Regions from separate parts of the Sphingobium rhizovicinum genome, predicted to be linked through region 1. Evidence: riboswitches for the same ligand, from Rfam matches in the RefSeq annotation. Region 1 holds a riboswitch; the other holds the start of a gene.
The links. Region 1 has a riboswitch for thiamine pyrophosphate ahead of ACFOKF_RS19825 (TonB-dependent receptor). Riboswitches for the same ligand answer to the same signal wherever they lie in the genome.

Region 1 (15,185 bases):
CCATCATCTCGCCTGGCAGGGTCATGACCTGCAAGCCCGCCATCTGCGCCACGCTGCGCAGCGCCTCATCCGGCGCATCGATGCGAAAGATACCGCTGATCCGCGGCGCGGCCGACAGGTCGGCAAGAGTCAGCGTATAACCGGGCCGATAGCGCCCAATCTCGGCAATGGCCTCCGCCACCGACCGGCCATCCAGCACGATCAACCCGCGACGCCAGGCCGCCATGCTGCTGATCATGCCGGGCTTCAGCCGCACAAGCGCCCCGTCATCGCCATAATGCGCCCGCTCCGCCATGCCCAACAGCATGCCCGGTCCCGAAGCGGTCCCTCGCACGCGCACCGCCCCCTGCGTCACATTCACGTCGACGCCCGCCGCGCCCCGATCGACCTCGAAGGCGGTGCCTATATCCTGCGTCACCCCGCCCGATGCCGCCACCCGGAATGGCCGGCGATCGCCATGTTTCACATCGAACCAGGCCTTACCCTGCAACAGGTCGATGCGCCGTTCCTGCCCGTCATAATGGATGGCGATGGCCGCATCGCTATCCAGCATCGCCGTCGATCCATCCGCCAGCGCGACCGTGCGCACCTCACCCCTGCCCGCCATTTCATCGGCCCGCAGGCGGACCATCATGCCCGGCGCCAGAAAGGCCAAAGTCGCCGCCACCGCCCCGGCCGCCAGCCAGACACGAGGCCGAACAAGGGGCCGCGCCACCGCAGCCCAGCGCCGCCCCCTGCGCCGGGGCGCAGGCGTAGCGCTGGCAAAGGCCGCCCGCTGGCCGTCCAGGCTCTGCCACAACCGCCGTTCCCGATTGAAGGCGTCGCGATGTGCATCGGACTGGCCATGCCAGTCCTTGAACCGCGCCATCTCCGCCGCGTCCATCTCGCCGGACGCCAGCCGGACCACCCATTGGGCGGCCGCTTCGCCGATCGACGCATCGACATCTCTGCTGTTCATCGGCGCTTCCCCTCGGCCCGGTCCCACGGCGCTATCGCCTTTGAGACGTTTGTCGACCGGCGCGCCCTAACCCGCCCTGGCAAAAAATCGCAACTATCCCCTGTCCCTATGTCCTGTCCCGTGCGGCCCGCAATATGTCGAGCGCGCGGCGAACATGCTTTTCGATCGTCGTCACCGATACCCCCAGCTTTGCCGCAACGTCACTTTGCCGCAAGCCATCAAAGCGGTGCATGCGAAAGATGCTGCGCGTGGGCTCGGGCAAAGTCCGCGCAGCAGTCAGCACCTGCTGCAACTCCGCTTCGGCCGCCACAATCTCTTCGGGACCGGGTTGCGCGAAATCGGCCCATAAAAAGGCCTCCGCCTCCGCCTGTATCCTGGCTCGCGTGCCTTCGGCCCGGACATGGTCGATCGCCAGATTGGACGCCAGCCTGAACAGAAAGGAACGCTTGTTCACGATCGCGATGCTATCGTCGATCCGCTGCACGCGCAGATACAGGCTCTGCGCCACATCCTCGGCCGCCGGTTCGCTCCCCACAATCCGCACAAGACGCCGGATGATAGAAGCACGCTCCAGAATCAGCATATCCGACAGGGCAGCGGCATTGGATGACATGACCGGCCATTATCATATTGCGATGCATTCGCAATATGATAATGGCGTCGGGATCAGGGGGCCGGATCTACCGCATGTTGACCGAGGACAGGCCCAGCCATCCGGCCATGACATGCAGTTCCTCGGACAGGGCGTCGCGAGCGTCCATAGGCGCATCCGACTCCAGATGCACCGATCGGACCATCAGCGCGGACGCCGTCCGGTCCGCCTTCAGGTCGACCCGCGCGACAAGGCGGTCCCCCAGCAGGAATGGCAGCACATAATAGCCATGGGTCCGCTTTTCGGCGGGCACATATATTTCGATGCGATAGCGAAATCCGAACAGCCTTTCGGTCCGGTCGCGCTCCCAGATGAGCGGATCGAACGGCGCCAGCAACGCCCGCGCATCGATGCGGCGGGGCTGCCTCGCGTCCCGGTGCAGCCAGGCGTGCCGCCATCCCTCCACGGCGACGGGAATAAGGACGCCCTGCCGCGCCAGTTCATCGATCGCCGGCCGCGCCTGTGCGGGCGACTGACGGAAATAATCGCGCAGCTCCTTTTCGGTCGCAATGCCATGGGCGCGCGCCGCCCGCTCGATCAGCGCCCGATGCGCATCGGCCTCGTCAGGCGTCGGCAGCGCCAGCACATCGGATGGCAGAACATGTTCGGGCACATCATATACGCGTTCGAAACTGCCGCGCCGCGTTGCCGTCGTGATATGGCCGGCCCAAAAGAGCCACTCCAATGCGCGCTTGGTGTCGCTCCATTCCCACCAGCCCGATTGTCCCTTGTGCGATTCAAAGTCCGATGTCGCCATCGGCCCCTCCGCACGGATCCGCGCCAGCAGGGCCATGGCTTCGGCCCGGCGCTCGGTCGCAAACAGGCGCATCCCGCTCCAGCCGCTTTCGCCGCGATCCGCGCTCTCCATTCGCCAGCGCAGCAGAGGCTGTAGGGCAAAGGGCAGAAGCGAAGCCTCATGCGCCCAATATTCGAAGAGACGCCGCTGCCGCCGCGCGCCCCATGCAAGCCGGTCGAGATCGCCGCGATCATAGGCGCCCAGACGGGAAAAGGCCGGCAGATAATGCGCCCGCGTCAGCACGTTCACGCTATCGATCTGATGCAACTGTACATGATCCAGCGTCCGGCGCAAATGGCCGAGGCCGGGCGCGTCGGGGCGGCGGGCGCCAAAGCCCTGCGCCGCAAGGGCAATGCGCCGCGCGAGCGGCAGTCCGATCTTCTCCATTTTCATCGCCCGCCACGCTAAAAAGGCCAGCGGGATGTCGGCAAGAAAATTCCGCCCTTACTCCATCAGCCGCCCGAGCCGCCGCGAGCCAGTTGATCGCGCCGCGCATTGCGCCATCGCCTGTAACCCATGACCGCCAGCAGGATCATCGCCGCATAAAGTCCGGCTGTCAGCCACAAATGCTTGAACGCGAACATGCCGACATAAATGATGTCCACCACGATCCAGAGCAGCCAGCTGGCGGCATGACGGCGCGCGGTCCAATATTGGGCGACCAGGCTGAAACTGCTGAGTGCGGCATCCATCCAGGGCAGCGCCGCATCGGTGTAGCGGTGCATGACCCAGCCAATGGCAATCGCGCCGACCGCACCGATCGTCAGGCTTGCGGCGGCCCGCACCGGCGGCAAAGGCGCTATGACGACCTCTCCCGTCTTCTCCCGGCCCCGCGCCCACTGGAACCAGCCATAGAGGATCGCAACGCCGAACAGCGCCTGCAACAGCATGTCGGCATAGAGGCGCACGTCGAGGAAAATCCGGAAATAGAGCATGCAGGCCAGCATATTGACCGGCCAGCTCAGCATGCGCCGCCTTGCCGTCAGCCAGATGCCCAGAAAGCTGACAGCGACCGCGATGATTTCCAGCATGGACATCAGGCCATCGCCTTGTCTGCAAACCGCCGCAGGAAATCCTGCCCGGCGCGCGACAGGAACCATTGCGCATGCCCGATCAGATAATCCTGCCAGGCAATCCGGGCCTGATCGGGATCGCCCACGATACCGGCGAAATAGTCGATTTCCGACAGGGCAAATTCCACATGAACCAGCGGCAGCAGGCGCCACAACGCGTCCATGTCCGCATGATCCAGCGGCAATATGTCGCAATAGCCAGCCACGATCGCCATAGCCGCATCGACGTCGCCAATCGCCTCATCCTGCCCCAGGTCCAGCCAGCGGAATGCGGTCCGCTCGATCGCTATGGCCAGATCGTGCAGCGCGCAGGTCCGCGTCGCAAGGCCGAAGTCGATGACCGTGCTGACCCTGCCATCCTCCGTCCAGAGGAGATTGGATGGATGCCAGTCGCCATGGGTCCACAGCGAAGCCTGTCCCGCCAGTCGGTCATACAGGCCCGCACCCAACGCTGCGAACAGCCGCGCCAGTTCCTGCCGCCAGGGCTTGTCCTCCAGCCATCGGCCCAGTGCCGGCCGGGCAGCGACATAGGCGTCCGCAGCGATCAGCGGATCGGCGGCAGGCAGGATGGTGAAACTGGCGATCAGCGGATGATCGGCGCGCGCGGGGGCCGGGAAATCCTGCGCGGCCCGATGCAGTCGCGCCAGCGCTACGCCGGCTTCGCGGGCATGGCCGGCCGTCAGAAACGGCGTCCAGGACTGGCGATCGCGATACAGGTCGATGCCCGGCGCGTCGCGATGCAGTTCATAGGTCCATTCTCCCAGCGCGATGGCCCCGCTTCCGTTCGCCGCCTTCACGATGTCCGGCACGGACAATCCGGCCGCCCGGACATGGGCCATATAGCCATGTTCTTCCGCCAGCGCCGCAGGGGTGCGGAGGCGATCATGATGCCGTTTCAGGAAATAGGCGCCCTGATCGGTGTCGATCAGCGCCGCCGCAGAGAAGGGACGCGGCGAGTGCCAGTTGAGGCGGATCAGCCGTCCCGCCCCCGGAAAGCGCGTCAGGACATGCTCCACCTCGGCATGGGTGATGGCGGGCCAAGTCGGCGCCTCCAGCGCCATCCCCATGCCATGCACCAGATGCCCGCCGCTCAAGTTCAGAAGGCCCGCGACAGGGTCGCCACGAAGGCGCGACCGCTGCCAATATAATAGCTGGGGGCAGACCCGGCGATCACCGTGCCGTTCCGGCCGATCACATCCTGCGCATTGCTGCTGATCGCTGACACGCCGGACAGGACGCGCGGATTGGTGACATTGATCGCGTTCAGGCGCACATCCATGCGCTGCGCGTCGATCAGCCCGGCCAGATGCAGGCCGATCGCCAGATCCAGCGTGGCATAGCCCTTGATGCTCTCATCATTCATGAAGGTCGCATATTGGCGACCGACATATTTGAGCGCGGAACTTCCGAACAGGCGGCCATCATCATAGGTGCTTCCAACGGCGAACTGAAAGCGCGGACTGCTGACCGCCTGCTTGCCCTTCGTCGGCAACAGGTCGCCGCCCACCGACAGATCATCGTTCAGCCGGCTGTGCAGATATTCGCCCGAAGCATAGAGGCTGAACCCCTTGGCCGGGCGATAGTCGATCTCGCCATCCAGCCCGTAGCTGCTCTGGCTCCCGCCATTTATCGTCGAATTGACCAGAGCGCCGCCGCTGTTGATCACCGTCGCCACCTGACGATTGCGGAACCGATAGTGGAAAGCTGTCAGCGAGAAGGATAGATTAGGTCCAATATAGCGGTATCCCAGTTCTTGCGACAGGCTATATTCATTCTTGAGCGCACCCGTCCCCTGGGACACCAATTCGCCGCCATAATAGCTATTATAGAGCGAAAACTCGTTGGGCGTGCGAAAATTCGTCGTGATATTGGCGAACAGCTGCTGCCGCTCGTCCAGTTGATAATGAATGGCCGCGCGCGGCAAGGCGGCGAAGCTGTCGACATGCACCTTCGACTGCGGTCCCGGCAGATAGTTGCGGCCGTTGCGCAGCAGGCTGACGCCCTTGAACCCGACATCGACACCCAGACGCGGCGTCACCGTAATGCTGTCCGCCAGGAAAAATCCCTTGGTCACGGTAACAGTGCGCTGATTTTCATAAGCGAGCAGACGCCCGTCCGCCGTGCGGATCGCCTTGTCCTGATAGCCCCATGCATCGACCGGCCGCCCGTCAGCCCCGATCGACGTATAGCTTTGCGTCACGCGATCCGTGCCATAATCGAACCAGAGACCGGCCGTGATCTTGTGCCGGCCCGCCTGCAAGGTCAGCTTGCTGACATCGCCGACACGCCTTTGCTTCCCGGTCCAGTTGCCCAGCACCGTCGCCAGGCCATCCACCGCGCCGGGCAGCGCGATCGGCTGTGTCAGTTCCTCCGTGCCCAGATAATTGCCGGTCGTGGTCAGTTGCGTGCCATAGGGCGAATTGCCATGCCCCATCTGAAGATAGGCGCTGCTGTCGAACGTCAGACTGTCGCTCAGTTGGATATGCACCGGCGCGGCGAAATAGAGATTGCGGAACGGTGCGCGATACAGGCGCCAATAGCTGGTGTCGCCATCGCTGTAGCGGTCCGTGAAGTTGAAGCCGCGCCCGCTCGCCTGCCAGTCCGCCATGGTCGGGCTGGGATAGGTCGACGTGATCGCATCATTGTAGGAAACGGCCAGACTGGCGCGATTGCCTTCGCCCCATTCGTGCAGCAATTTCGCATCGATATGCTGGCGCTTGTCATATCCCGCCCCGCGCCAGTTGTCCGCACGGTTGTTGGAATAGGAAATGAACGCCTTCAGGCCACTGCTGCCAATCTCGCCCGTGTCGAACCGCAGGAAAGCGCGCCGCTGGTCATAGGAACCCACCGACAGATTGACCAGCGCCGCCATATCCGCCTTGGGATCATCCAGCGTCAGCGACAGCGTACCGCCCACCGCTGCGACAACCGGCGCATCAATGTCCGCCGCCCCCTGCGCCAGCGCGATCTGGCGCACATTTTCGGCATCGGCGAATTGCGAGGGATAGGCATAATAATAGCCTATGTCATTTTGCGGCGCCCCTTCCAGCAATACGCCGATCTGGTCCTGGCCCAGACCGCGCAGCGTCAGGCTCGACGTCGCGGACAGGCCGTAGGGATCGCTGGACGAGACATTCGCGCCGGGCAACAGATTGACCAGTTGGAAGGCGTTGAGCGTCGGGGCCTGCTTGCTGATGAAGGCTTCGGCGATCGCGCTGACCGCCTTGGGCGCTGTCTGATCGGGCAACAGACCTTCGGGATCGGGGTGGCCCGTGACCTGAATGGTCGCGCGATCCGCATCTTCTCCTTCGGCAGCCATCACGGCGGACGTTGCGAACAGCATGGCGCTCGCCAGCGCGGCCCGACCGACAAAATTCACGGCAATCGTCATCGTCTCACATCCACTCCATGCAGAGGGATTGGCGACGTGCCGCCTCGCCCTCCCTACGCCGGTATCAGCCGGATCAGGTTCAGCGGGTCGTGGCCTGCCAGCCACCTCTCAGCCGCGCGTCAGCGGCCCCCCGGGGAGTGGCTGCTCTAGTCTGTGAGCGGAGAGCTGGAAAGTCCTAATTATCGGGCCGGCGAAACACCCGGGCAGCGCAGGTTCGGCTCGCTGGCTTAGCAATTGACCAGCATGGGAAATCTGACGGCAAATATGCTGCCCGATCCCGGCGTGCTGGCTTTCAGCCGAATATCGCCGCCATGCAATTCGACGAGTTGCTTGACCAGCGCCAGGCCAATGCCCAGCCCTTCCTGCGCGCCATGGCTTTTCGACCGCACCTGCGCGAACAAATCGAAAATCCTTGCCTGCATATCGGCCGGGATACCAATGCCGTTGTCGGCCACTTCAACCTCGATCCAGTCGCCACGGGCGAGGACGGTCAGCCCGATTTCTCCTCCGGGTGGGGTATATTTGGCGGCATTGTTGAGCAGGTTGCTGATGATCTGGGCGATGCGCGTATAGTCCGCCCCCATCCAGACCGGCGCGTCGGGCATATCCACCGTCAATCTATGGCCGGCAGCATCAATGGAAGGCTGGCTCGCCTCGACCGCAAAGGTCAGGGCGTCCTGAAGCATGATCCTTTCCTTGCTAAGCGAGATTTTGCCCTGATCTATGCGGGCGATGTCGAGCAGATCCTCCACCAGACGGGAGACATGGCGGACATGGCGGTCCATCTGGCCGCGAATGGAGCGGCCCGCATCCGTCCCTTCCCGCCGTTCCAGCAGATGCAGCCCCGCGCCCAGCGCCATGATCGGATTGCGCAGTTCATGGCCCAGTATCGCCAGAAATTCATTCTTGCGCCGGTCCGCGCCCTGCAACGCCTTCGCCAGCGTCGCCAGTTCATCGCGCTGCGCCATGATCTGACGCCGCTGTTCGAACAGGTCGAAAAAGACATTGGCTTTCGAACGAAGAATGTCGGCCTCGATCGGCTTCTGGATGAAATCGACCGCCCCCGCTTCATAACCACGGAAGCGGCGCTGCAAGTCAGCGCTGCCCGCCGTCAGAAATATGATCGGAATATGGCGCGCCCGCTCATTGCCCCGCATGAACTCGGCCAGTTCAAAGCCATTCATCCCCGGCATCTGGACATCCAGCAGCGCCAGCGCGACGTCATGCACCAGCAACAGTTCCAGCGCCTCCTCGCCGGACCGCGCCTTGAGGCATTGGAGGCCGTCTCGCTGGAGCAGCGCTTCCAGCGCAAGCAGATTTTCCTCCAGATCATCGACCAGAAGAAATTGAACGGGAGACGCTTCACTGGTCATCGGGTTTTCAATCCCACAAGATAGGCGAGAATGTCGTTAAGCGGCATGACGCGCGCGCTCGGGCAGGCGGCAAGGGCTGCCGTGGGCATGGTCGGAACCTGCGCCGTTGCCGGATCTTCGACGATGACGACGCCGCCGGCCGCCGCCACCGCGCGCACCCCATCCGCCCCATCATGATTGGCGCCGGTCATGATGATCGCCGTCAGCGCCGGGCCAAAGGCGTCGGCGGCGGTTTCCAGCAGCACGTCGATCGCCGGGCGGCTATGGTTTACCGGCTCGTCCGATGACAGCGCCAATGTCCGTTCCGCCTCGACCAGCAGATGATAGTCCGACGGAGCGAAATAGACGGTGCCATGGGCAATCGCCTCCTTGTCCTCCGCTTCCTTGACGCGCAGCCGGCAGCGATCCTGAAACAATGTCACCAGCGCATTGCTGCGATCGGGCGGAACATGAACGACGATCAGGATCGGTACAGGCGTGTCGGCCGGCAAGGCGGGCAGAATGTGCAGCAGCGCCTGCACCGCGCCGGCAGACGCGCCGATCGCCACCGCTTCGATCGGGGCCACTTCGACCGGGTTCGCGCTCATGCGTCGCGCCTCTGATAGATTTTTTCTTCCTGCACATAGTCGGCAAAGGCGTCGGCATGGGCGGAAAAGCGCAGGCTTTCCTTCGATCCCAGCCCCAGAAAGCCCTTGCGCGCCAGCGATCCGCGAAACAGGCCCAGCGCCCTGTCCTGCAATGGCCGGTCAAAATAGATGAGGACGTTGCGGCAGGAGATCAGATGCATTTCCGCAAAGACCGCGTCCGTCACCAGACTATGGTCGGAAAAAACGACCTGCGCCCGCAGGCTCTTGTCGAACACCGCCCGGCCATAATCGGCGGTATAATAATCCGACAGGGAATTGCGCGCGCCCGATTTCTGATGATTCTCGGTGAATTTGCGGATCTCGCTCAACGGATAGACGCCCGCTTCCGCCGCTTTCAGGGCTTTCGGGTTGATGTCCGTCGCATAGAAAAGCGTGCGCTGGTCCAGCCCCTCCTCGCGAAACAGGATGGAAAGGGAATATAGTTCCTCGCCATTGCTGCACCCTGCAACCCACACCTTGAGCGAAGGATAGGTTTTGAGGTGCGGGATCACCTTTTCCCGCAACGCCCGGAAATAGGTGGGGTCGCGGAACATCTCGCTGACCTGCACGGTCAGATAGTTGAGCAGCCGGGGCAGCGTGGCGGGATCATGCAGCAACCTGTCCTGCATCGCGGAAATGCTCGCAAACCCAAGCTGCGTGCGCGCCTGCATGATGCGCCGCTTGATCGAGGCCCGCGCATAATGCCGAAAATCATAATGATAGCGCTGATAGATCGCCTCCAGCAGCAGCGCGATCTCAATATCTTCGACCGGGTCGCCCATCAGCGCGGCATCCACACGCGGACCAGCGACAGCAATTTGTCGACGTCGATCGGCTTGGCCATATAGTCGTTCGCACCCGCTTCCAGACAGCGTTGCTGATCGTCCGGCATCGCCTTGGCGGTCAGCATGACGATCGACAGATCCTGCCAGCGGGCGTCGCCACGGATCGCGCGGGTCGCAGTCAGGCCGTCCATCACCGGCATCATCACGTCCATCAGAACCAGGTCGATGCGCTTGGTGGGGTCAGCCGCCGATGCGTCCAGCGCGTCGATGGCTTCCTGCCCGTTGCGCGCAATCTGGACGACCGCGCCGCGCGGCTCCAGCACGCTGGTCAGCGAATAGACGTTGCGCACGTCATCCTCGACGATGAGGATGCGGCGTCCTTCCAGCGCGGCGTCGCGATGCCGCGCCTTCTGGATCAGCTTGCGCTGCTCGCTCGGCAGTTCGGACACGATCTGATGCAGGAAGAGCGACACTTCATCGAGCAGACGCTCGGGCGACTTGGCCCCCTTGATGATGATCGAACTGGAATAGCGACGCAGCCGCTGCTCCTCGTCGGGCGACAGATCATGGCCGGTATAGACGATCACCGGCGGAAAGCCATGCTCGCCATCCCGGCTCAGCGTTTCAAGCAGGCTGTAACCCGATGCATCGGGCAGCGACAAATCCAGAACCATGCAGTCATATGTCTGCCGCCGCAACTGCTCCAGACATTCCGCCGCAGTGCCGACACCTACGGTTTCGACATCGTCAGACCGCAGCAGCCTGCCAACCGCGTCGCGCTGGACCACATCATCCTCGACGATCAGCACGCGCCGCATCCGTGTCGCCAGCTTCGCCTGCAAGGCGGCCAGAACATCGGCCAGCTGGTCGCGCCGCACCGGCTTCACCAGATAGCCGATTGCGCCCAGAGACAAGGCGGTCTGGCTATGGTCGGATGCGGATACGACATGGATCGGAATATGCCGCGTGTCGTCATCATGCTTCAGCCGGTCGAGCACCGTCAGCCCCGACTGGTCGGGCAGACCCAGGTCCAGCACGACCGCACTGGGCCTGAACTTGCGGGCCAGATGGATGGCCTCCTCCGCAGTCCCGGCGACGATGCACTGAAAGCCCATTTCGCGCGACAGGTCGCAGACAATGGAGGCGAAACTCTGATCATCCTCGATCACCAGCAGCAGGCGCCGCCCTTCGGACAGCGCTCCGCGATCATCCTCGATCACCCAGCCCGTCGCTGCGGTCCGGCTTACGGGCGGCTGGGAAGCAGGAACGACCTCCGGCACCGTCGGCTGCGCCGCCTCGCGCGGCGCAATGGCCGCGGCGTCATAGGCGATGGGTATGGTCAGGGTAAACCGGCTTCCCTGGCCCGGCTCGCTCTCCAGGCTAATCCGTCCGCCCAGCAGGCGCGCCAGTTCGCGGGATATGGAAAGGCCAAGCCCGGTTCCGCCATAGCGTCGGCTGATCGTCCCGTCGGCCTGATGGAAGGCGGCGAAGATGCTGTCCTGCTGTTCGGCGGAAATGCCGATGCCGGTGTCGGCCACCTCCAGCGTCAGCCTGTCCTCCCCGGCGCGGGACAGGGCGAAGCGCACCCGTCCGCGCTCGGTGAACTTGAAGGCATTGGACAGGAGATTCTTGAGGATTTGTTCCAGCCGCAACCGATCGGATTCGAACGCGCCGGGCATGTCCCCGGCAACGACGATGTCGAACCCCAGGCCGCGCTCGTCCGCGACCGGCTGGAACAGTTGACGAATGTCGGCGACCAGCCGCTGTACGGACAATGTCTCCGGCTGGATTTCGACATGGCCGGCCTCGATCTTCGACAGGTCGAGAATGTCGTTGATCAGCGTCAGCAGATCATTGCCCGACGATTCGATCGTCCGGGCATATTTGACCTGATCCTGCGTCAGCGTGCCTTCCGGATTGTCGCCCAGCAGCTTGGACAGGATCAGCAGCGAATTGAGCGGCGTGCGCAATTCATGCGACATATTGGCGAGGAAGTCGGATTTATACTGGCTCGCCTGCTCCAGTTCGCGCGCCTTCAGCTGGAGCGACGCGCCGGCCTGCTCCAGATCGTCCCGTTGGGTTTCCAGCGTCTGGGCCTGTTCTTCCAACTGGCTGTTCGTCTGTTCCAGTTCGACCTGCTGCTGCTCCAGCCGCACCTGCGATTCCTTGAGCGCCCGGCCCTGCTCCTCCAGCTCCTCGTTGGATACGCGCAATTCTTCGCTCTGCGCCTGCAATTCGCCGGCCTGTCGCTGGGTTTCCGCAAGCGCGTCCTGAAGCTGCGCCCGGAAACGCGCCGACCGCAGCGCAACGCCGATCGCGGCGGACGCCTGATCCAGCAGGTCCAGGGTCTGGCCGTTGACCCGATCGAAGAAGCCCAGTTCCAGAACGGCGTTGACCATATCGTCGGCCTTGGCCGGCATGATGACCAGATGCCGGGGCTTGTCGCGCCCCAGGGCGGATCCGATGGTGAGATAGCCGTCGGGAATGTCCCGGATGACCAACGATCGGCCTTCTGCGGCGACCTGTCCCAGCAAGCCTTCCTTCACGCCGAAGGCAGTCGGCACATTGGCGTCCATCGGCACGCCCAGCGTGGCGGTGCGATGGAAATGACCCCGCTCGCCCTTGAACACCGCGCCACCCCGCGCGCCGAGATAGGCGGACAGAAAGGCAAGGATCGCCTCGGACAATTCTTCAACCGACTTGTCGCCGCGCATGGCGTCGGCCAGCCCGACCTGTCCGGCCTGAAGCCAGACCTGGCGGATGCGGGCGCGATTGGCGCGCCGCAGCAGGACGAAGATGATGATCGTCAGCGCCGCGCCCAGCAGCGCCGACACGACGCCGCTCGTGATCGCGGTGCGCGACGCCGCGTTCATTTCCTCGATCCGGATCTGGCGGAGCCGCAACTCCTCCTGCGCCATCGTGCCAAGCTGCGTGCGGATGGCGTCCATCTCGATCTTGCCGCGATCGGTGGCGACGACGGCCAGCGCCGCCGGAAGCCCCTGCGATCGGCGCAGAGCGATGGTTTCCCGTAGTTCGGCCAGCTTTGCGTCGAAATGCCGGCGCAGCGTAATCAGGTTCTCCTGTTGCGTCGGATTGTCGCGGGTCAGATCAGCGACGGTCTTCAACTGATCGCTCACCGCCACTGTCGCGTTCTTGTACGGATCAAGATAGCTGTCCGCCCCGGTGAGCAGATAACCGCGCTGGCCGGTTTCTGCGTCCTGCGTTGCCGACAGCAGCTCGCCCAGCGCGATCAGCACCGTATGGGTGTGCCGGATGGACTCGTTGCTGTCGCGCAGCGCCTGAATGTTCAGATAGGCCGTCGCGCCGCTGACGAGGAAAAAGAGGAGGCCAAGCGAAAGGCCTGCGATCGACCATATGCGCGCGCCGATACCGGAAGTGGCTTTCAATGCTGGTGTCTTTCCTGATGGCGTGGGCTGTCTGGGGCCATAGTGCGGGCCATATTGCTGGGATGCCGGTTGATCCTGATCATCGCAGGGCCAAGGCAAAAATATCCGCCAGTTCCTCGGGCCGATAGGGTTTGGCCAGGAACAGGCTGCCCTCGGGCAATTCGTCCTCGCGCGGCCGCACCTTGCCTGATGTGATGACGATCCGCACCGAAGGCCAGGAAAGACGGATATGCTTGGCCAGCATCAGACCGTCGCATCGGCCAGGCATGTCGATGTCGGTAAAGACGATGTCGATGTCCGGCTCGCGCTCCAGAAGACTGATCGCTTCGTCGCTGCCATCGGCTTCCAGCACGGCATAGCCATGCTCGGCCGCAACATCGGCCGCCAGCATCCTGATCAGACATTCATCTTCCACAATCAGGATGCGCGCCACATGCGCGGTTTGAACCAGCGACACATTCATCTCCGCCTCGGCGCTCTGCGCCATCCCCAACGGATCGGTGAAATGCCCCCACAGTCCGCTCTGACAACCGATGCGGAAATATCGGTCGCGGCAAAAGTTCCCTAAAAAGCTGCTATCAGCAAAAAATACCCGGCAGGGTCGATGCCGACCCTGTCCGATACCCTATATCTCCTGTGTCACGCCGCAATCAGGCGCGGGCGACCAGCATCCGCTCCAGCGCCGCCACATGGGCCGGCACCGGCCGCGCCTGAAAAAAGTCCCGCAGGTCGATATAACCCAGATCGCGGATGCGTTCCGCCACGGCATAGCGCACATCATCGTTCAATATCGCGGAAATCCGCGATTTAAGGGCCTGAAGTCTGGTTTCAACAGTCATGAACTGGCCTCCATGATCTTCTGTTACAGCGCCTGACTATGACCCGCCGCACGGGCCTTTCGACGCACATGCCTATCCCAAGGCTGGCCCCAGCCTACACAGGAGCGCGCCTGCGCGTATAATGAGTTTTCCCAATAGGTCGCCGGCGGCATGTCGCTATAGCGCGCCGGCAATGGGCAGGCGGCCCGGATGCGCCGCCCGCTACTCCTGCGCAGCCAGCGGAGTGTCCCGCACATGCTGCGCCAGACATTGCCCGGCCCTTGCGCCAGCCTCCGTCAGGGACTGTTGCGCCGCCCGGTAATCCCGCAGCACATCCGTCCCGCGTCCGGTCAGCTTCGCGCCTTCGCTCGATGTTGAAACAAGCGGCATGTCCCAGCATCGATTCATAACGTCGACCAGCAACCAGCAGCGGCGATAGCTCATGCCCAGCTTGCGCCCGGCAGCGGAAATCGATCCCTCGCTGGCGATAGCATCCAGCAGATCGGCTTTGCCCGGTCCCATGGCGATTTCTTCGCCGCAATAAATCTGGATCTTGATCTTCAGCATCGTCCCGCCCCTCATGCCACAGGCAGAGCGGCGGGCCAACGCTTCGCTTTATGCGCCGGGCCGCCGTTCCAGCACCGCGCCAATCATCGCCCGCCAAACCGCTACGTCGCCCGCCTGCGCCATATGGGCGTCGGGCTCGCGCAATGTGCTCAATATCGCATAGGCGTCATCGACATGGTCCGGCCAGGCCGCATCCACCGCACAGGCCGCATGGGGATCTTTCCCCTCGCCATTCAGGCTCAGGTGGCGACCAGCCAATACGCGGGCGATCCGTTCGATGGCGGGCGTGGTGGATGTGGGCATGGACAGGAACTCCTCTCACAATAGGCGGCTTTTTCGCTCTGCCGCCGCCAGCATAACATAGAGCATTTTCGAAGTAGATGGCATCATCTGCTGGCTCGGAAAATGCGCAAAACAAAAGAAAAATAGAGCATGATCCGATTCAGTATGAACGGATTATGCTCTAGCTTCCGGGCGCGGCTATCGATCCGCCTTGCTGTATCCCGAAGACGGCACCGGATCGCCATGATCGCCCGGCCGGGTTGCAGCCGGCGGATCGGACGCATCCATCGAATCCTTCAACCCCTCGTCCAGCGCTTCCTCACGGTCCAGCACATGGTCCTGCGCGTCGCTTTTACGCCTGTCGACCGCTTCCTCGCGGCTGCTGGGGCGAATGTCCGTCGTCTGGGTCATGCTCATCTCCTATGCCCGATAAACGGGTGGCGCCGCAGCCCGGTTC
Region 2 (15,185 bases), on a different contig from region 1:
GATCAGTCAGTGGAGGAAAAGTTTCTGGCAATCGAGCGAACTCGAAAGGCAGGTCCAGATGCTCCATATTCCCAGCTGTTTGATCGAGTAATCCATTTTCATCACAGAAAAGGGCTACCAGCTTGAGGTAACGCCTTAGGAGCATGATCGGTGGAGATGTCTGTCGACTTTCGAACCAAGCAAGCAAGTCACGCTTCCCCTTGCTGCTATTGCAACTGCGACAGGCCCGAACGAGATTATGCTGCGCATGCGAACCGCCCATTGCGCGGGGAATGAGGTGGTCCACTGACAATGATTCGTCCGATCCACAATAGACGCATGTCGGTGCATCCATAAGTTGCAAACGCTCATCATCGAATAGACTGCCGATTTGCATGACGCCATCGCGCAGCCCGGAAAACAACCGGGCGCGAATCATCCAGTCTGTCGTTCCGCGTTTGGTTCGTCCTGCCGCCAATGCCGAATGCACACTGGCAAGGTTGGCGTAACTCCACGCGATCCTATCACCAATCGTGTGGAGTTCCGGCCGACTCATACACTTTCCTCAATCATGCTCCCTGCCGCCAGCGCCCATATAAAGTTCGCTGCCGGTTTGTTTGAAGAGCCTGCTCATTTCTTCCATGCCTTTCAAGGCGGCTGCCTTGCTGGCCTGCGCCACTTCCGCGCCGGTCAGGCCGGCTTCCAGGAAGCCGTCGGCGGGCTGGTTCTTCTTCGCGGCGAAGTCGCGCACCTCTTGGGTGATCTTCATCGAGCAGAATTTGGGGCCGCACATGGAGCAGAAATGGGCGCTCTTGGCGCCTTCGGCCGGCAGGGTCTGGTCATGATACAGTTCCGCCGTGTCAGGATCGAGCGACAGGTTGAACTGGTCGCGCCAGCGAAATTCGAAGCGGGCGCGTGACAACGCATCGTCGCGGAGCTGCGCGGCCGGGTGGCCCTTGGCAAGGTCGGCGGCATGGGCGGCGAGCTTGTAGGTGACGACGCCGACCTTCACATCGTCGCGGTCGGGCAGGCCCAGATGCTCCTTGGGCGTGACGTAGCAGAGCATCGCCGTGCCATACCAGCCGATCTGGGCCGCGCCGATGCCGCTGGTGATATGGTCATAGCCCGGCGCAATGTCGGTGGTGAGTGGCCCGAGCGTATAGAAAGGCGCTTCGCCGCAGACTTGCAGCTGCTTTTCCATATTCTCCTTGATCTTGTGCATGGGCACATGGCCCGGCCCCTCGATCATCACCTGCACATCCTGTTTCCAGGCGCGGTGGGTGAGTTCGCCCAGCGTGTAGAGTTCGCTGAACTGGGCTTCGTCATTGGCGTCGGCGATGGAGCCGGGACGCAGGCCGTCGCCGAGGCTGTAGGCGATGTCATAGGCCTTCATGATCTCCGTGATCTCGTCGAAATGCTCGTAGAGGAAGCTCTCCTTGTGGTGCGCGAGGCACCATTTCGCCATGATCGATCCGCCGCGCGAGACGATGCCGGTGACGCGTTTTGCCGCCATCGGGATATAGGCGAGGCGCACGCCGGCATGGATGGTGAAATAGTCGACGCCCTGTTCGGCCTGTTCGATGAGGGTATCGCGGAAAATATCCCAGGTCAGGTCTTCGGCGATGCCGCCAACCTTTTCGAGCGCCTGATAGATGGGGACGGTGCCGATCGGCACGGGCGCGTTGCGCAGGATCCATTCGCGGGTGTCGTGAATGTTGCGGCCGGTGGACAGGTCCATCACCGTGTCCGCGCCCCAGCGGATCGACCAGACCAGCTTGTCGACTTCGGAGGCGACGTCGGAGGCGACGGCCGAATTGCCGATATTGGCGTTGATCTTCACCAGGAAATTGCGGCCGATCGCCATCGGCTCGGATTCGGGATGGTTGATGTTCGACGGGATGATGGCGCGGCCGCGGGCCACTTCGTCACGGACGAATTCGGGCGTCACATAGTCGGGGATGGAGGCGCCGAAGCTTTCGCCGTCGCGGACATATTCGGCGAGGCGGGCGCGGCCCAGATTCTCGCGTTCCGCCACATATTCCATTTCCGGGGTGATGATGCCGCGGCGGGCATAGTGCATCTGGGAGACGTTCATGCCCGGCTTGGCGCGCAGGGGACGTTTCACCACGTTCGGGAAGGGCTGCACGCCGCCTGACCGATCTGGACCCTTCAGGCCATTATCTTCCGGCTTGATCGCGCGCGCGTCATAGTCCTCCACATCGCCGCGTTCGCGTATCCAGTCGCGACGCAGCTGCTGGAGGCCGGCCATGATGTCGATATGGGCGTCCGGGTCGGTATAAGGACCAGAGGTGTCATAGACGCGCACGGGCGGCTCGCCGCTGCCCGGTTCCAGATGGATTTCGCGCATGGCGACGCGGCGGGGGCCGACATGGATTTTCTTCGATCCACGAATAGGTCCAGTCGTAACGCGCATTTCAGTACGGGCGGGAACGTCTGCCATCTCTTCTCTCTCCTTCAGGCGGAAAGAGAGTGCGGATGGTGTCACGGAACATGTGTCACGACGCGCGTCCCTCCCTCCGCCGGTGTCAACCGGATCAGGTTCAACGGGTCGTGGCCACATAGCCACCTCTCAACCATCTGCGGACGGTCCCCCGGGGTGCGTCCTGCTTAACCGATGCGGCGACAAAGGAAAAGCCCCGACCCGAAACCCGACCTGCCGGGGTTGCGGCGGGGATGGGCGCGCCCTAGCTTTGCCCATGATGATGCAGGGGATCGATCCATCGACCAGAGCCGGGCGCAAGGCGTTGCGGCATGAGATGCGGATGGTGGCGGTGCGGCCGCGCCGTTGGGGATTATGGCTGCTGGCGATCGGCGCGCTGTTGCTGATCGCGCCATCGGCCTTTGGCCTGCATAGCCTGATGGGATGGTCGCCGGTGTGGCTGGGGCTGATCGCCTGCCTTGCCGCCCTGCCCCTGCTGGTCGCCGGGGCGGTGCTGCGGCGGCGTTACCGAAAGGGGCGAATGATGGAATGGGGGATCGGACGGACATGAAGAAAAGGATGATGAGCTTGGTTTCCGCTGCCCTGTTGACCGGCGCCGGTGCGCCGCCCTCCCCCGCCGCTGCACCCGCCGACGATCCGTTCGTCTGGCTGGAAGACTGGACCGGCCCGCGCGCGATGCAATGGGTGGAAGCGGAGAATAAGGCGACGGTCGACGCCTTTCAGAAAGACCCGCGCTATGCGGGCTATTATAAGGACGCGCTGGCCATCGCATCGGCCAAGGACCGGATCGCCATGCCGATGCTGATCCATGGCCGGGTCTATAATTTCTGGCGCGATGCCGATCATCCGCAGGGCATCTGGCGCTATACCTCGCCGGCCGACTATGCGTCCGACGCACCGCATTGGACAACCGTGCTGGATCTGGATGCGCTGTCGAAGGCCGAAGGCAAGAAATGGGTGTGGAAGGGCGCCAATATCCTGGACCCCGAAGAAAGGCTGGCGCTGCTGAACCTGTCCGACGGGGGTGAGGATGCGGTGACGCTGCGCGAGTTCGATCTGGAGACAGGGCAGTTCGTCAAGGGCGGGTTCGACATCCCCAAGTCGAAGCAGAATGAGGGCTGGCTGGACCAGGACAGCATCCTGATCGCGCGCGACTGGGGGGAAGGGAGCATGACCAAGTCGGGCTATCCCTTCGTCGTGAAGATATTAAAGCGAGGCGAACCGCTGGCGGCCGCAAAAGAGATTTATCGCGGCGAGGCGAGCGATCAGGTCGGCACCTTCCCGATGATCCTGTCCGACGGGTCGGGCAACCGGGCCGCCTTCCTCTATCGCGGCGTCACCTTCTTCGGCAACGAAACCTATCTGGTGACGGACGGCGCGGTGAAGAAGCTGCCGCTGCCGACCAGGAGCCAGTTGCAGGGCATGGTCGACGGGCAGGTGCTGATCCAGACCAGCGAGGAATGGAAAAGCGGCGGCGTGACCGTGCCGAGCGGATCGCTGGCCGCCGTGCCTTTGGCCGCGCTGCAATCGGGCGAAGTCCTGAAGCCGCAAATCCTGTTCGCGCCCAATGCGCGCCAGTCGATCGACGGCGTGGCGGCGACCAAGGGCCATGTGATCCTGTCGATCAATGACAATGTGCGCGGGCGGGTGCAGGTGCTGACCCCTGGAACCGCTGGCTGGACCAGCAAGCCGGTGGCGCTGCCCGACAATGCGACCATTTCCATCGCGAGCGCGAGCGACAAGGACGACAAGGCCTATCTGGCGGTCGCGGGCTTCCTGGCGCCGACGACATTGTGGGCGATGGATGCGGCCGATCCGAAGCCGGCGCAGGTGAAGGCAATGCCCGCCCGCTTCGATGCGGCGGGGCTGGTGGTCGACCAGTTTGAGGCGACGTCCACCGACGGCACGAAAATCCCCTATTTCATCGTCCACAAGAAAGGGATGACGCCCGACGGCGGCACGCCGACGATCATGACCGCCTATGGCGGGTTCGAAGTGCCGATGACGCCCAGCTATGCCGCGATCACCGGCAAGCTGTGGCTGGAGCGAGGCAATAGTTTCGTACTGGCCAATATTCGCGGCGGCGGCGAGTTTGGCCCGGCCTGGCATGAGGCGGGACTGAAGACCAAACGCCAGATCATCTATGATGATTTCGCGGCGGTGGCGCAGGATATTTTCGCGCGCAAACTGTCCAGCCCGAAGAAGTTCGGCATTTATGGCGGGTCCAATGGCGGGCTGTTGATGGGGGTGGAGTTCAACCAGCATCCCGACCTGTGGAATGGCGTGGTCATTCAGGTGCCGTTGCTGGACATGATCCGCTATGAACAGATTGCGGCCGGCGCTTCGTGGGTCGATGAATATGGCAGCGTGTCGGTGCCGGCGGAAAAGGCGTTTCTGGAAAAGATTTCGCCCTATGCGAACATTCGCAAGGGGGTGAAATACCCCACGCCCTATATCTGGACCACGACCAAGGATGATCGCGTCGGACCGCAACATGCCCGCAAATTCGCCGCGCGGCTGAAGGACTATGGCATCCCCTATCATTTCTATGAGGATACCGCCGGCGGCCATTCGGGCGACGCCGACATCGAACAGGGCGCGCGGTTGCAGGCGATGCAGATGGTCTATTTCAGCCAGCGGCTGGAGGGGAAATAGCGCTGCTGGAAATCGAACGCTGAACCATGACTATCTCCGTTCCGTTCGAGCCTGTCGAGAACGCACGCACTGACTTCTCGACAGACGGTTCTCGACTTCGCTCGAACCTGCTCGAAGCGAACGGGCGAGATTAAGAGTAAAGCGATAAAAGGGCGGCTTTCCGATGGGAAGGCCGCCCTTTTGATCGGTCGGGCCGTTCAGTCTGACCGGAAACATGCGTGAGACAGGCGCAGTGGAGCTCCTATAGTGAGCGCATGAGCAAAATCGAACGCGCCATCGCCGTGCCCGTGCGGCAGATCGTCCACCCGCTGGAACTGGCGATCGGCGGCGCCATCGCCCTGTCGGGCGCGGCGCTGCTGATCGTCCGGCTGATCATCGCCTTTTGATGGGCGATCCCGCAATATAGAGCCTGACGACTTTATTTTGATCCGTTCGTTTCGAGCGTAGTCGAGAAACGAGGCAGAGCCGAGTTCAGCGAAGCTAAACGCTAGCGCTATATTACCTGCTTCTCGACTACGCTCGAAGCGAACGGAGGTGGTAGGGTTGATCTAATGTCGTTCCGCTCTAGCGGGCCAGTTCTTCCGTTGCGAAGGCGCGGATGTGATCCTTGAGGTCTTCGCGCTCCAGCGAAAGGGCCAGATTGGCTTCGATATAGCCGGCCTTTGACCCGCAGTCGAAGCGGCGGCCATCGAAGGTGACGCCATGGAAAGGCTGCGTGCCGATCATCGCGGCCATTGCGTCGGTCAGCTGGATTTCGCCGCCAGCGCCCTTTTCCTGCGTCGCGAGGATCTTCATCACTTCAGGCTGAAGGATGTAGCGGCCGGGCAGGATCAGGTTGGAGGGCGCGGTGCCGAGCTTGGGCTTTTCGACCAGGCCCTTCACCTCCGTCAGCGCGCCATCGCGCGCGCCTGGATCGATCACGCCATAGCTGGGCGTCTGTTCGATCGGGATTTCGAGCGCACAGACCAGATTGCCGCCGACCTTTTCATAGGCGTCGACCATCTGCTTCATGCAGCCATGGCCCGGTGCGCCCTTCATAAACTCGTCGGGCAGCAGGATGGCGAAGGGTTCGTCGCCGACAATGTCGCGCGCGCACCAGATGGCGTGGCCCAGACCCAGCGATTCCTGCTGGCGCAGGAACACCGCATTGCCCGGATCGAGCCGCGTGCCTTCCAGCGCGGACAGATCCTTGCCGCGTTCGCGCTGCAACGTCTCGCATTCGAACGCCATGTCGAAATAATCTTCGATCGCGCCCTTGCCGCGGCCGGTGACGAAGATGAATTGCTCAATGCCTGCTTCGCGCGCTTCGTCCACGGCATATTGCAGCAGCGGACGATCGACGACGGGCAGCAATTCCTTGGGCACCGCCTTCGTGGCGGGCAGGAAGCGCGTACCGAGTCCCGCGACAGGAAAAACGGCTTTGCGAATCGGTTTGGTCAAGTTGGGTTCCCCTTCACGCTGACGCGACCGGGCTTTGGATTGCCGCACATGCGAAAAAGGTCAAGCGCCGCGAGCGGACTTAGACCGCAAGAAGGCGATTGGCGACCGTTTCCAACGCCTCGATCTCGGTTTCGAGCTGCTCCAACGCAACATGCTGGATATTGTTGCGTCCGTCGCGGCAGGTGAAGCCGCCCGGTTCGGGCTGTTGAAAGCCCTGGATGATGAGCGCGCGGAAGCGATCGATCCGCTGCATGTCGCGCTCTATGCCCGAAATTTCGGTCAGGGCGCTGGCGTTGCGGCGATCGCGCATCGACACCATGGTCCGCAATTCGGTCATCAGCTTGGTCATGGTCGGCCGGGTGCGGGCGCCCACGGTGCGGACATCGCCCATCGCCTCCCGCAGCATCGTAATCTTCGTTTCCAAACTCTGTTCCAACATGGTCCAGGCGCACACCAGCCGCCCCACCGAACAGAGCAGCGCCGCATCCTCCGGCGCATAATCCGAAACCGCCTTCACATTCATGTCAGAAACCAATTGTACGCCCACGACCCATAATCTCCCTTATGCGCCAAGCCTGCACAGTTAACGGCGCGAAAGGCCAGAGTGGAAGGGCGGCGCTCCCCGCAGCCGCAGCACGGACCATCGGCAGCCGTGCAAAATCGGCGGCGAATGGTGGGGCTATTTGGAAATGCGCGGAAGAGCGCATTTTGAAATAATCAAAAGTCGATGGCGATGCCCTTGCGCTCCCAGTCGCCATAGCGGACCGGGCTGAGTTCTTCCTGATAGCGCGAAGGCGCGTCGATCGGGTCGGGGCGGGGCACGGGCGGGCTTTTGGACAGATGGGCGGGCGGCTTCACATGCGCCGGGCGCTTGCCGTTGAAACTTCCCATGACAGCAGCCTTTCAATTGCGGAGCGCGGCACGCACCCCCATATTCGCTTGGAGGCTGCTATCTGGGCCGCAAAGGAGAGCATTGCAAGTGAGCGGGATGAAGACGACCATGTTGCTGGCGGCGCTGACGGCGCTGTTCATGGCGCTGGGCTATACGCTGGGAGGCAGTGGCGGCGCGGTGATCGCGCTGCTGGCGGCGGCGGGCATGAACCTGTTCACCTTTTGGAATGCCGACAAGATCGTGCTGCGCATGCATGACGCGCGCGAAGTGGATGCGCAGAGCGCGCCGGAATTTTACGGGCTGGTGCGCGAACTGGCGCAGCGCGCCGGGCTGCCGATGCCGCGCGTCTACATCATCGATCAGGATGCGCCCAACGCCTTCGCCACCGGGCGCAACCCGGAAAACGCCGCCGTGGCCGCCACCACCGGCCTGCTGGCGATACTGAGCCGCGAGGAAGTGGCCGGCGTGATGGCGCATGAACTGGGCCATGTGAAGAATCGCGACACGCTGATCATGACGATGGTGGCGACGATAGCGGGCGCGATTTCGATGCTGGCCAATTTCGGCCTTTTCTTTCGCGGCGACGACCGGGAGGGGCATGGCAATATGATCGCCAGTCTGCTGGCGGTGATCGTTGCGCCCTTTGCCGCGATGATCGTGCAGATGGCGATCAGCCGCACCCGCGAATATGGCGCGGATCGCGCGGGCGCGGAAATCAGCGGCAATCCCCATGCGCTGGCGTCGGCGCTGGCCAAGATTTCGGGCCGGGCGGAAATGATCCCCAATCCGGTGGCGGAGCGCAATCCGGCGGCGGCGCAACTCTATATCGTGCCGGCCCATGTGAGCGAGCTGTTTTCCACCCATCCGGCGACCGAGAAGCGCATCGCCGCTTTGCAGGATATTGCGGCGGATATGGGTTCGGTCGCCGCGCCGCCGCGCACGGCATGGCAGTCGCCCTCTGCCCTGTCGCCGACAACCACGTCGCCGCCATCCGGCCCGAAGCGCCGCAGCGCGCTCGACCCGCACGGACGCTGATGGTCGACGAGATCGGCGAAGTCGTGGTCGATGTCGCGGGCGTGGTCATTCGTCATGCCGGCGGGCTGGTGATTGACCTGACCGTCGACCATGTCTTTTCCCGGCATACTGCCCGCTTCTTCCATGGCGTGGGCCGCCGGGTGATCGCGGTCGCAACGCTTGGCGGCAAACGCATCCCCACATCGCTGCGCACCGTGCCCAGGGGCGCGCGCGCCCGGCCGCGCCGGTCCGACTGGCTGGCCTTGTGGGTCGGCATCTTCAGCTGGATCGCCCTGTTCCTGGCCATCGGTTTTGGCGTCGCCCATTTTCTTTGAGGGCGAAAGCGCGTAGGGGCCACGCATGCCCCGCCCCCAAAATCGCCGCCCTACCCCTCCCCGTGCCGATGACGTGCCCGGCTTTCCCGCGCGCCGCGCCGCGCTGCGCCTGCTGGACGCGGTGTTGCGCCGGGGCGATCCGCTGGAGCTGGCGCTGCATGGCGCGGCGCAGGGCCTGCCCGCCGCCGACCGGGCGCTCGTGCATGCGATCGCGGCCGAAGTGCTGCGCCACCTGCCCGATCTGGATGCGCTGATCGACGGGGCGACCAAACAGATATTGCCCGATGACGCCAAGGCGCGGATGGTGCTGCGCATCGCGCTGGCGCAGGTGCTGCGGATGGATACGCCGGCCCATGCGGCGATCGCCACCGCGCTGCCGCTGGTCGATGGCGGGCCGCGCAAGCTGGTCCATGGCGTGTTCGGCACGGTGACGCGCAGCGAGCCGGTGCTGCCCGATCCGCCGACTTTGCCCGCCGAGGTCGTGGAGCGCTGGACCGGTCAATGGGGCGAGGCGATGCCGCAGGCGGCGGCGCGCGCCTATGCGGTGCGGCCGCCGGTCGACATCAGCCTGCGCGATGCGGGCGAGACGGCAAAGTGGACAGAGGCATTGCAAGGCGCATCCTTTGCGCCGGGTCATGTCCGCCTGCCTGAAGGCGTGGCCATTCCCGAACTGCCCGGCTTTGCAGAAGGAGCGTGGTGGGTGCAGGATATTGCGGCGTCCTGCGCAGCGCGGTTGCTGGGCGCGGGAGACGGCCGCACGGTGCTGGACCTGTGCGCCGCGCCGGGCGGCAAGACGATGCAGCTGGCAGCGGCTGGCTGGCGCGTCCTGTCGGTCGACCAGTCGAAGAAAAGGCTGGAGCGGCTGAGCGAAAATCTGGCGCGCACCGGCCTGTCGGCTGACGTGATCGCCGCCGACCTGCGCCAGTGGCAACCCGACGGCCCGGTCGACGCGATCCTGCTGGACGCGCCCTGCACCGCGACCGGCATCTATCGCCGCCATCCGGACGTGCTGCACCGCATCGGCCCGCGCCAGATTGCCGAACTGGCCGAATTGCAGGGCGAATTGCTGGCGCGCGCGGCAGGATGGCTGAAGCCGGGCGGGCGTATCGTCTATGCCACCTGTTCGCTGGAGCGGGCCGAAGGCGAAGAGCAGATTGAACGCTTTCTGGCGGACCATCCCGATTTCGCGCTCGCGCCGGCCGATGCAGCGGAATTGCCGGCCGGCATGACGCCCATTGCGCAGGGCTGGCTGCGTTCCTTGCCCAACATGCTGGCCGATCAGGGCGGCGCGGACGGCTTTTTCATCGCGCGGCTTGCAAAGGCGGCGAACTAAGCGTTAACCCTGAAGGGGTTAGATGAAACTCTTCGTCTGAATAAGGTGCCGCGTGCGTCCGATCGAGCCATTGCCCCTGCATCATAGCTGGCCGCTCTATGACCTGCGCACCCATCTGGCCCCGGTGCTGCTGGACGCAGAGATTGCGCGCAGCGACATCGCGCTGGCCGAACGGGGCCTTGGCCTCTGGCATTGCGACCTGACCGACGATAATCGGCTGAGTTGGACCGCGGGCGTTTATGACATGTTCGGGCTGGAGCGCGATTGTCCCGTCGCCCGCCCCCTGTCTGTATCGCTTTACGCCCCGGAATCGCGCGAGCCGATGGAGCGGCTGCGCGCCTATGCCATCAAGCATAAGCGTGGCTTCACGCTGGACGTCGATATTAACCAGGCCGATGGCGGCGGGCGCTGCGCCATGCGGCTGATCGCCGCGCCGATCCTGAACGCCGAAGATGACGTCATTGCATTGCATGGCGTCAAGCAGTTGCTGCCCCATGGCGCGACATCCTCCCCCCGTCTGGACCCGACCATTTTCGTCATGCTTTGAAGGGTTTGGAAGGGGGTATGTCGCACCGCGCGAGCCTCCTCCACAAACAATCGCGACTCGGCGGCAAATGTCCGTTGCCCTGCGCCCCGGCGGTGATTAAGGCGAACGGTCAATGACACGTCCGATCCTCATCTCGCCCTCCATCCTGTCCGCCGACTTTGCCCGTCTGGGCGAGGAGGTTCGCGCCATCGACGCCGCCGGCTGCGACTGGGTGCATATTGACGTCATGGACGGGCATTTCGTGCCCAACATCACGATCGGGCCGAATGTTGTGAAGGCGCTGCGCCCACACACGCAAAAGACGTTCGACGTCCATCTGATGATCTCTCCGGTGGACCTGTATCTGGACGCCTTTGCGCAGGCCGGCGCGGACATCATCACCGTCCATCCCGAAGCCGGGCCGCACATTCACCGCACCGTGCAGCATATCAAGTCACTGGGCGTGAAGGCGGGCGTGGTGCTGAACCCGGGCACCCCGGCCAAGATGCTCGATTATCTGATGGATGATGTCGACCTGATCCTGGTGATGAGCGTCAACCCCGGTTTTGGCGGCCAGAGCTTCATCGAAAACCAGCTGCGCAAGATCGAAGCCATTCGCAAGATGATCGACAAGAGCGGCCGCGACATTCACTTGCAGGTCGATGGCGGCATCGATTTCACCACTGCGCCCAAGGCGATCGCGGCGGGCGCCGACGTGCTGGTCGCCGGCACCGCCACCTTCCGCGGCGGACCCGACGCCTATGCCGACAATATCCGGAAGCTGCGCGGCGGGTGAGCGAGCCACGGCGCATGTCCGTCCGCAAAGACCAGGACCTGCCGCCCGAACCGGGCGAGGATGGCATAGAGCAGGGCAAGCGGCTCATCCGCGTCGCGGATGACAAGGGCCTGTCGCTGACCCAGCGGATCGCCAATCATTTCTACCTGCTCAGCTGGAAGACGCCGATCCACGGCCGCAAGCTGAAGGGCAAATATCCCCTGAAACTGCTGGCCGTGCCCGATGACGAAGTGCCCGGCGACGGGCGCGCCGGCGCAGCGATCCGTGCGGGCTATTTCCTGTTCCGGGGGCAGAAACAGCAAATCGCGCCGCTCGATTTTGCGCGCCTGTCGGTCAGCCCCGCCTTTGCCGATTATCTGCACAGCTTCCGCTGGCTGCGCGACCTTTCCAGCAGCGCCACGCGCGAACAGGGCGCGCCGGTCGCCGAAACGGTGATGCGCAAATGGCTGGAGGCGCATGCCGAAACGCCCAGCGAACCGGCATGGCGCGCCGACAATGCCGGCTGGCGGCTGCTATTCTGGACCGCGCACGCGCCGCTGATCCTGTCTTCGAGCGATCTGGTCTATCGATCGCTGGTGCTCAACTGCATTGCGCGCACCGCCCGTCATCTGGACCGCAGCGCCGACAAGGCGCCCATGGGCCTGCCGCGCATCGTCGCGTGGAGCGCCATTCTGGCCGCCGCGCTGCTGATCCCCGGCGGCGAAGCCCGGCGCGTCTTTGGTGAAGCGGGGCTGAAGCGCGCGATCGACAGCAGTTTCCATGGCGACGGCGGCATCGTATCGCGATCGCCATTGGCGCAGATGGAGGCGATCATGGCGCTGTCCATGCTGCGCGCCGTTTATGATGTGCGGCGCGAAAAGGCGCCCTTCTGCCTGACCGATGCGCTGTCGCGCGCGGTGCCCGCGCTGCTGGGGCTGACCCATGGCGATGGCGGCCTTGGCAACTGGCAGGGCGCGGGCGCGATCCCGCCGCAGATGGTCGACGCGGTCGTGATGGCCAGCCGGGTGCGCACCCGCCCGCTGCGGCAGGCGCGCGACTGGGGTTATCAGCGGATCAGCGCAGGCGGCACGGTGGTGCAGATCGACGCCGCGCCGCCGCCGGTGGCGCGCGTCGCCGAAGCGGGCTGCGCATCGACCGGCGCGATCGAGATCAGCGACGGGCCAATGCGCCTGATCGTCAATTGCGGCGGCGCGGCGCTGGAGGGCGCGTGGGTGCCCGGCGATCTGGCGCAGGGGCTGCGCACCACCGCCGCGCACAGCACGCTGATCCTGAACGACAGCAACTCCACCGCCCTGATGCCCGACGGCACGCTGGGCAAGGGCGTGACCGAAGTCGAGCTGAACCGGCAGGAAAGCGACAATGGCAGCCGCCTGGACCTGTCGCATGACGGCTATGTCCGGCGGCTGGGCTATATCCATCGTCGCCTGCTGCTGGTGAGCGGAGACGGCAAGGAAGTGCGCGGGGAGGACATGCTGACCCCGGCGGAGCGGCGGCGCAAGCCGGGCAAGCAGCCGGTGCAGTTGCGTTTCCATCTGGCGCCGGGCGTGGAGCCGACGCTGACCGCCGACAATCAGGGCGCGCTGCTGCGCATCGACAATGGCGCGCTGTGGCAGTTCCGCACCGGCGCGGGGGTGCTGAGCGTCGAGGACAGCCTGTGGGTCGACGCCAATGGCCACCCCCACCCCGCGCAGCAACTGGTGGTGACGAGCGAGGCGCTGCCCGGCGGATCGAGCATCGGCTGGATCTTCAAGCGGATGGGCTGACGGCGCGCGCATGCGCCGGCCTGACTATCGCGACATGGAAAGACATGCAGAAACGCAGCGCGCGCGGTGCGCAGGGCCGTTGCGCCGCTGAAACGCCCCGCAGCGACGGTCGCTCAAAAAAAACCGGCGAACAACAAGTATTTGGGAAATAAATGGCGGAGAGGGTGGGATTCGAACCCACGGTACCCGTAAAGGCACGCCGCATTTCGAGTGCGGTACATTCGACCACTCTGCCACCTCTCCGCAGAAGGTTCAGCAGGCTGTAAAGGCGCTGCATTCCCGGTCGAGGGGCGGCCATTAGCGAATGAATTCACACTTGCCAAGCGCTCTTTCCGGTATTTTTCTTGTGTACGCGCATAACCACCCTAAATTGGTGCAATGAAAGACACGATTCAGATTTTCGGCGCTGGCGTCAGCGCTCCGCCGATCGTCCATGCCCGCTTCAGTATCGGCGATGTGGTGCAGCATCGCATGTTCGGTTTCCGCGGCGTCGTGTTCGACATCGATCCGGTCTTCGCCAATAGCGAGGAATGGTATGAAGCGATTCCCGAAGGGGCGCGGCCCGACAAGCATCAGCCTTTCTACCATCTGCTCGCGGAAAATGGCGAGTCCAGCTATGTCGCCTATGTCAGCCAGCAGAATCTGGTGGCCGACGACAGCGACGAGCCGGTCGATCACCCCGCCATCACGGGCATGTTCGGCAGCTATGCGGACGGCAAATATCGCCTGCGCCCGCTCCATCGCCATTAAGCGCCCGATCCGGCTGGGCGCAGCGTCGGCCTTATTGCTGGCCTGCGCCGTATCGGTGGGCGTCGGGGCGGCAATGGCTGCGCCGCCGATGCCCGCACAGCCGGTCGTGCCGCTCAACGCCGATCCGGTCTTCCCCTTTTCGAACGAGATAGACGCGTTCGCGCGCGCAAATGCGGCCGGGCCGCCGGTGCGCGACGCCACATTGTTTCTGGGCAGCTCCAGCATCCGCCTGTGGGACATAGCGGGCAGCTTCCATGACATCGGCACGGTCAATCGCGGCTTTGGCGGCGCGACGACGGCGCATGTGCTCCATTATTACAAGCGACTGTTGCCGGCCGTGCCGCCGCGATCGGTGGTCGTCTATGTCGGCGAAAATGATCTGGCGGCCGGCGCCACGCCCGACGCCGTCACGCGCGACATCGTGACGCTGCTCAAGAAGTTGCGCGCCGACTATCCGCGTGCGCCCATCGCCTTTCTGTCGCTGAAACCCAGCCCGATCCGCTGGACGCTGCGCCCCAAGATGGCGCAGGTCAACGCCGCCGTCGCCAGTCGCGCAAAAGCGGACGGCTTCGTCTATCTGGATGTCGGCACCGTGCTGCTGGCGCGCGACGGCCTGCCCGACGCATCGCTCTTTCGCCCGGACGGGCTGCATATGAATGCGCGCGGCTATCAGCGCTGGACCGGCCTTGTCGACGACTGGCTGGACCATGTCGCCCCGCCGCGTCCGGCGGCCGAAAAGGCGTCCTGATCCACTTTCCGATTGATCCACGCTCAAGCAACATTATTACCAGCCGATCAAGACAAGCGAGCCAAGGGGACGAGAAGGTGACAACTCAAAAAGCAGGCGGCCAGCCAATGGCCGAACTGACGCTGCGCGGGGTGATCCTCGGCGCGCTCATCACCCTCGTCTTCACCGCCGCCAACGTCTATCTGGGCCTGAAGATCGGCCTGACCTTTGCGACGTCCATTCCTGCGGCGGTCATCTCCATGGCGGTGCTGCGGCTGTTCGCGACCGGCACGATCCTGGAAAACAACATCGTCCAGACGATCGCGTCGGCGGCGGGCACGCTGTCGGCCATCATCTTCGTGCTGCCGGGGCTGGTCATCATCGGCTGGTGGCAGGGCTTCCCCTATTGGCTGTCCGCCTTCACCATCGCTACCGGCGGCATATTGGGCGTGATGTATTCGGTGCCGCTGCGCCGCGCGCTCGTCACGGGGTCCGACCTGCCCTATCCCGAAGG

Region 2: it holds a riboswitch for thiamine pyrophosphate, as region 1 does, so the genes downstream of both, thiC (phosphomethylpyrimidine synthase ThiC) here and ACFOKF_RS19825 (TonB-dependent receptor) in region 1, are expected to answer to the same signal.

What each region holds. Positions count from the first base shown of each region.
Region 1 is NZ_JBHRVU010000005.1:206,296-221,480, reverse strand. Features, by position in the region: gene ACFOKF_RS19850 (FecR family protein) at 1-958, opposite strand, end outside; gene ACFOKF_RS19845 (RNA polymerase sigma factor) at 1,065-1,571, opposite strand; gene ACFOKF_RS19840 (winged helix-turn-helix domain-containing protein) at 1,639-2,793, opposite strand; gene pnuC (nicotinamide riboside transporter PnuC) at 2,859-3,443, opposite strand; gene ACFOKF_RS19830 (phosphotransferase enzyme family protein) at 3,443-4,579, opposite strand; gene ACFOKF_RS19825 (TonB-dependent receptor) at 4,576-6,870, opposite strand; TPP riboswitch at 6,904-7,013, opposite strand; gene ACFOKF_RS19820 (hybrid sensor histidine kinase/response regulator) at 7,098-8,243, opposite strand; gene ACFOKF_RS19815 (chemotaxis protein CheB) at 8,240-8,830, opposite strand; gene ACFOKF_RS19810 (CheR family methyltransferase) at 8,827-9,651, opposite strand; gene ACFOKF_RS19805 (response regulator) at 9,651-13,061, opposite strand; gene ACFOKF_RS19800 (response regulator) at 13,141-13,548, opposite strand; gene ACFOKF_RS19795 (hypothetical protein) at 13,712-13,900, opposite strand; gene ACFOKF_RS19790 (winged helix-turn-helix domain-containing protein) at 14,102-14,461, opposite strand; gene ACFOKF_RS19785 (hypothetical protein) at 14,495-14,749, opposite strand; gene ACFOKF_RS19780 (hypothetical protein) at 14,927-15,139, opposite strand.
Region 2 is NZ_JBHRVU010000004.1:3,341,922-3,357,106, forward strand. Features, by position in the region: gene ACFOKF_RS17610 (HNH endonuclease) at 1-535, opposite strand, end outside; gene thiC (phosphomethylpyrimidine synthase ThiC) at 545-2,440, opposite strand; TPP riboswitch at 2,495-2,604, opposite strand; gene ACFOKF_RS17620 (hypothetical protein) at 2,703-2,990, shown strand; gene ACFOKF_RS17625 (prolyl oligopeptidase family serine peptidase) at 2,999-5,095, shown strand; gene ACFOKF_RS17630 (hypothetical protein) at 5,350-5,481, shown strand; gene ACFOKF_RS17635 (UTP--glucose-1-phosphate uridylyltransferase) at 5,660-6,535, opposite strand; gene ACFOKF_RS17640 (hypothetical protein) at 6,615-7,058, opposite strand; gene ACFOKF_RS17645 (DUF1674 domain-containing protein) at 7,253-7,426, opposite strand; gene htpX (zinc metalloprotease HtpX) at 7,524-8,462, shown strand; gene ACFOKF_RS17655 (hypothetical protein) at 8,462-8,776, shown strand; gene ACFOKF_RS17660 (RsmB/NOP family class I SAM-dependent RNA methyltransferase) at 8,802-10,109, shown strand; gene ACFOKF_RS17665 (diguanylate cyclase) at 10,162-10,656, shown strand; gene rpe (ribulose-phosphate 3-epimerase) at 10,769-11,431, shown strand; gene ACFOKF_RS17675 (heparinase II/III family protein) at 11,446-13,194, shown strand; tRNA gene ACFOKF_RS17680 (tRNA-Ser) at 13,348-13,437, opposite strand; gene hspQ (heat shock protein HspQ) at 13,573-13,944, shown strand; gene ACFOKF_RS17690 (GDSL-type esterase/lipase family protein) at 13,901-14,692, shown strand; gene ACFOKF_RS17695 (OPT family oligopeptide transporter) at 14,800-15,185, shown strand, end outside.